One region of the Yersinia sp. SCPM-O-B-9106 (C-191) genome, then DNA from elsewhere that is predicted to be linked to it. Evidence: predicted binding sites of a transcription regulator. Region 1 holds the regulator's gene; the other holds the start of a gene.

Region 1 (3,218 bases):
TGTGCATGGTCGATGGCTTTAAACTGCGCCAACTTTTTTTTCAGATTCTCAAGTGCAACATTGGATGATTTGAGTTCTTTATCGGCATCCGCAATATTACCGCCCTGTCGATAATCTACTGAACGGGCCAGGCGTGTAACCATCCGAAAATATTGATCCGTCCCCTGATTGACCAAATTCATATTTTCAACCAACACACTGCTGGCATTAGTGGATTGTGTTAGTTGATTCAGTGATAACAATGTATAACCCGATACTCCGCCCCATAGCAGGCAAAAAGCCCCAAGCACCCAAAGTAGTGCGGCTCTGATGGTAATATTTCTTAAAAACTGCATGTTAGTTCCCCTTATATATCGGATACTTACCGTTAAAATCCTGGTGTTATTTGATGACCGAAAAGCAATAAAGGACGTTCCATACAGCTAACGACAACTCCTTTCCCGGCAAATTTTCATTTGACGGTTTCCCCCCTGGCACCGCAAATTGCAACCTTTCGGTTACATGAAGGTTATCGGCAATGACGTTATAAGGTTGAGCGACTCACAAAAATTTTATATCGCATAAACTTGATATCGGCCTGGCGAGATTTTCTGGCATTATATGGCCCTATACATGTGTTATATTATTGGGCAGAGCGCTCAGTAATTTGCATAACTATTTGAATTTAAGGGTATTAAGTTATATGGCAACTGTAGGCATTTTCTTTGGCAGCGATACTGGCAATACCGAAAACATTGCCAAGATGATCCAAAAGCAACTGGGCAAAGATGTTGCTGAGGTTCATGACATTGCCAAAAGCAGCAAAGAAGATTTAGAAAGCTTCGATATTCTGCTGATCGGTATCCCAACCTGGTATTACGGTGAAGCCCAGTGTGATTGGGATGATTTCTTCCCGACACTGGAAGAGATCGATTTCAACGGCAAGCTGGTCGCGTTGTTCGGTTGCGGCGACCAAGAAGATTACGCAGAATATTTCTGTGATGCGATGGGGACTGTGCGCGATATCATCGAACCACGCGGTGCTGCTATTGTCGGCCACTGGCCAACCGCAGGCTACCACTTCGAAGCCTCCAAAGGCTTGGCGGATGATGATCACTTTGTCGGTTTAGCTATTGATGAAGATCGCCAGCCAGAATTGACGAATGAACGTGTTAGCGCTTGGGTAAAACAGATCAGTGAAGAACTGAATCTCGCTGAAATTACCGGTTAACTTGCCGTGTCGGAAACGCGAGGGTGATGTTAAACATCAAACCGCGTTTCCGTTACCTCTAACGCCTCTCGCTATATACCCTAAATAATTCGAGTTGCAGGAAAGCGGCAAGTGAGTGAGGCCCGAATCATTGACTGGCCGAGTAACGAGAGCAGCCAACGCACATGCAGCTTGAAGGATGACGAATAGACTTGTTAAGCCGCCCACAGATCCGCATATTCATCCGTGCAAAATGAAAATAAACCGCTACAAATTTGTAACGTTACACCCAGCAACCATATACTTAAATGATGCAACAATCCCACCCATCAATACATTGCATGATTAATGGGGCAAAGTGTGCAATTATATCTTTGTTAACAACCACGGTTTTCATTTGGGGCTAGCAGTTCTATAATGAGACGCAATTGAGAATATTGCGCCACGGATGTCATAGGCTGAACGGCCTTAATTTGAATCGATAGTAATAGGACTGAATCCGCATGACTGACAACAACAAAGCCTTAAAAAATGCAGGCCTTAAAGTAACGCTGCCCCGGCTTAAGATTCTGGAAGTGTTACAAGATCCGGTTAACCATCACGTCAGCGCGGAAGATCTTTATAAAAAGCTGATCGATATCGGTGAAGAAATTGGTCTGGCGACGGTTTACCGCGTACTGAACCAGTTTGATGATGCTGGTATTGTGACCCGCCACAATTTCGAAGGCGGTAAATCAGTCTTTGAATTGACGCAACAGCATCATCACGATCATCTGATTTGCTTGGATTGCGGCAAAGTGATTGAATTTAGCAATGAAGAGATTGAAAAACAGCAACGTGATATTGCTGAAAAGCATGGCATCAAGCTGACCAATCATAGCCTGTATCTCTATGGCCACTGTGCCACTGGCAATTGCCGTGAAGACGAGTCTGCGCACGATCCAAAATAATATGGTTTTATCTCATTGATCATATAAAGATTTTCACATAATGCTGAAATAAGCAATTCGCAAGATGGCCGCCTTTCCCACAAGTTATTTCAGTTGGGAGTCAGGTGGTCATTTTTGTTACTGATCTCCTGCATCCCTCTCTTCGTGACAAATTCATTTTTTCATTACTCATTTAATGGCCATTCACATGAATTTGAAACAAAAAAAACCCCGGACTCGCCGGGGAAAAAACCATCAACTCAACTTCACATAATGTTGTTTACCTATACCCTAAATAATTCGAGTTGCAGGAAGGCGGCAATTGAGCGAATCCCTAGGAGCTGACACAAGTCAGTGACTGGGGCGAACAAAGACAGCCAACGCACATGCAGCTTGAAGTATAACGGGTATAAAAGCCTGGCAAACAGGAGTTAACATCAGACACAGCACTTTGACAGCAATAATCAGACTTTAACCGGCTCCGCACGGCTACTACGTTTACCATCCGGACTTGTCGAGCGAATCAACACGTCACCGCTGACTTTAGGTTGGGCTTTGACATCATATTTCTGCCATTGCTTACCGCCATCAGTGGAATACTCGATAATCAGCCCCGGCAAGGAAATGTTAGCTTCCAACTCCCCTGTAACGACACGCGCCCCCGGAACCGGTAAGCGGTAAGCAACACCGGCTTTATCCAGTTTCGCCAATTCACGTTGTCCCATAATATTGGCAAAACGCTGCCAATCTGAGTTCAACGCCTTAGTATCGACCATATGGGTTTCGCCACCTTTGTACTCGCGGCCCGCTTTATAATCTTGCTCCCATGGCGCACGATGCCAGGCACGTTCGGCCAGTGGTAATACCCGCGGAAAAATCATGTATTCCATCTGTTCGTCAGTCCGAACAGTTTCATTCCATGATTGGCCTGAAATACCGTGCACACCCGGCCAAGGTTTATCACTCTTGGCGCTGAAGTGATTACCGTCGCGGTCGACCGAGGTTTCAGCATTTTGCGGCATGTTATCCGGCGCGAAACTAAAGACTTTGGCTTCGTCGTTGAAGCGAGTTGCCCAGTAATAACCGCGTTCATTTGGGTT
Region 2 (3,218 bases), 1.0 Mb from region 1:
AAATAACCGCATTAAGCAAATTGGTTGGCACGATATTGAGTTTTTCCAACCCCTCGCCACCCAAGAGCTCCATAGTCTTTTGCAGCAGTGAAACCGGGGTTGTCGAGCCAAAAGTGCCATTAAACAGCGCGATAATAGCCAGTAATATCAGCGTCACTTTGCTGGTCGCTGATAATAATGTTGCCGCTTGCGCCAAATGGCGATCGTCAATATTGAGCGACTGCTTAATCGCTTTGCCAGCACTGCTGGTGGGGGAAAAGAGACTTTCTGCTAAATCGACACAAAGATGGGTCAGTAAATATAAACAGGCCAGCACCAGGCAAACCCATACCAGTTTGTAACTTAAAAATTTCGCCAGTGCGATATATCCCACCAACAATGACAATAATATGGCGACTGCAGTAATGCCGATGGCCAAGTGAATTAATCCGGCCAGAGTGGAATAAGCTTCCGGCTTTTCACCATTGACTATCAGCTGGCGGCGTATTCGGTTGGCGCGTAATGGGATAATCGCGGCAGTCAGCGCCATCAATAGGGCCGAGATACCATTGCCAAAAATTGTCCCTGATACGCTGATATTGATCATGTTATTCATCTGATCAATAGCACCAAAAATCATGATGCAACTGGCTAATAGCGGAGGAAACAGCTTGAGAGACGCGGCGACTTCATCGGCAATGGCGGGTAGCCGCCATGAGGGGCGCTGATTGGATAAAAACGCGCGGCCAAGACCCGCGACCAACGCGGAGAAAAACATCAGCTGAACAAATGCCAGTGCAAAATTCATCACCAGCGGTGAGACATCCGGCGTGCGGGTGAATACCTGGGTGATACATTGCGCTATCGTGACGGTAATCAGCACCGTGTATAAAGTGGTGGCTGAGGCCATAAAACTGCGGCGTAGTGGGCCTTGGGGCAAGCACTTGGCACAAAACCAGGCCGTCAGTTTGTCGAGGAGCTTAAAGCCAAATGCGCCGATCAACAGGGTCAGCAACAGGTACATTACCGTGCCCGTGCGCCATTCCGGCTCCCAAGCAGCATACCAGGCATCCGCCAGTTCTTGCACAAAACCTTTCAACCGCTGGTCATCGTCGGCATTGGGATTGACGATAGGCGCCCAGAATTTAGCCCCTAAGATGCTGCCGGAATTTAAGGCAATTTGTGATTTCAGCGCAGTTCGCCGTAACGCAACAATCTGTGCAGCCAAGTTCTCTGCGTTGACTTTGATGGCCTGAGCTTGATCATTCTGGCCCTCTAACTGGACTTTTCGGGTGTTTAGCGCACGGCGTTGTTGAGCGACTATCGGAGTTTCAGCCAGTGTTCCTGCGGCTGGCGGTGGGCCTAAAACATCCAACTGTGTTTGCAGTTGTTCCCGCTTGGGCTTCAAATCGGCCAGCAGAATGTCGACATCCTGAACCAGTGTCAATGCTGTTTCATTCAGCGTACTTAACTGATTGTCCGATGTACTGACTGACACACTCTGTTTGAGTTTATCTAACTGTTTTTGCAAGCTAATTAATTGAACTGATACCGCAGGTTTTACCGGTTCCTCACTGCCTTCCGTTGTAGTGTCTGATACTGTCGCCGCAAAAGTTGTAGTTGAAGTCGCGATAAGTGACGCGCAAAAAAGTGTGAATAACAGACAGAGTAGGGGGTTATATCGATGTAAAACAAAGTACCCATTCTTTTTCATAAAACCGGTCAGCCCGAAAGTGAGTGTCACAATGAACCCATTTATTAATGCAGTGGTGCCTGCTTGACAGTTATTGTGACACACCTTGCGAGTTACTGAATAATCTTACTCCGATAATTACTCACCTAAACCAATCATTAAAGATAATAATTATCATTGTAATTAGCACTCTCATTTAATAAATTGTGCGCTGCATTTATGGATTCACGATATGTGGCGGCTAGGCAAGGGGTTCGCCAGGTGAAAATAGCAATGGAAGCTGATAAATAACCATCTATTTTATCTGGGGAAGATAACTATGTTTTCGGCTTTTATAATAAAGCGTTCGGCTATTTTATGTTCATTGGCTATTTTTATTCCATTAGCCGTTATTGCTGACGATACGATAGAAGTGACGGCTAAAGCAGGCCACGAAGCCGACTTACCCACCTTGGGTTACACCGCAAAAACCACTAAGGGGGCAACTAAAACCGATCAGCCGTTAATTCTCACCGCACAAACGGTATCTGTAGTTACCCGCCAACAAATGGATGATCAAAATGTTGCCACGCTGAACCAGGCGCTGAATTATACCCCAGGTGTTTTCACCGGTTTTTCCGGCGGCGCAACCCGCTATGACACTATTGCCTTGCGGGGTTTCCATGGCGGCGATGTGAATAATACCTTCCTCGATGGCCTGCGTTTACTCAGTGATGGCGGCAGTTTTAACGTGTTGCAGATTGACCCGTGGTTCCTTGAGCGTGTTGATGTTATCAAAGGCCCCTCTTCTGCATTATATGGTCAGAGCATTCCCGGCGGTGTGGTGATGATGACTTCTAAGCGCCCGCAGTTTACCTCGGAAGGTCATTTCCGCCTGACGGGCGGCAATAACAATACGCAAGTTGCGGCATTTGATTATACCGATGCAATATCCGAGCATTGGGCGTTTCGCCTGACCGGGATAACCCGCAACAGTGACACCATGTATGACCATCAGCGCGAAGAGCGCTATGCGATCGCGCCGTCATTATTGTGGCAGCCAGATGAAAATACTTCATTGTTACTGCGCGCCAATTTGCAAAAAGACCCTTCCGGTGGCTATCACAGTGCCGTGCCGGCGGATGGCAGCATTTATGGGCGGAAACTAAGCCGTGGTTTCTTTGATGGCGAAAGCAATCACAACGTGTTTAAGCGCTGGCAGCAAATCTATAGCACTGAATTTTCACATAAATTTGATAATGTTTGGTCTTTCCACCAAAACGCCAGCTATACCCATTCTAATTCTCAACTAGAGCAGGTTTATCAAGGGGGATGGAGTAAAGTTGACCCTAGCGTGATGAACCGCTATTACTCCGGTGAAGAGTCTTCACTCAATGCATTTGCGGTAGATAACCAACTGACAGCGGATTTTGCCACTGCGGCAGTGGAACACAAGGTGATGCTGGGGCTGGATTTCCAGAAGTTCCGCAATAATCTGCGCAGTGACAGTGCTTATGCCACCACATTGAACCCTTACACCGGTGTTTCTGGCGGCAGTACCTTGTAT

What was found. The regulator Fur, encoded in region 1, represses iron uptake genes when iron is present. The targets are predictions, from matches to a motif close to ATAATAATGAGAACNACTATCAA.
Positions count from the first base shown of each region.
Region 2: OP863_RS01675 (TonB-dependent siderophore receptor) is a predicted target of Fur. The motif match lies at 1,834-1,856, and genes of this name have one in related genera.

Region 1 is NZ_CP110791.1:1,401,348-1,404,565, reverse strand. It holds gene OP863_RS06445 (methyl-accepting chemotaxis protein) at 1-335, opposite strand, end outside; gene fldA (flavodoxin FldA) at 683-1,210, shown strand; gene fur (ferric iron uptake transcriptional regulator) at 1,693-2,139, shown strand; gene OP863_RS06430 (beta-N-acetylhexosaminidase) at 2,583-3,218, opposite strand, start outside.
Region 2 is NZ_CP110791.1:371,382-374,599, forward strand. It holds gene OP863_RS01670 (DUF3772 domain-containing protein) at 1-1,723, opposite strand, end outside; gene OP863_RS01675 (TonB-dependent siderophore receptor) at 1,992-3,218, shown strand, end outside.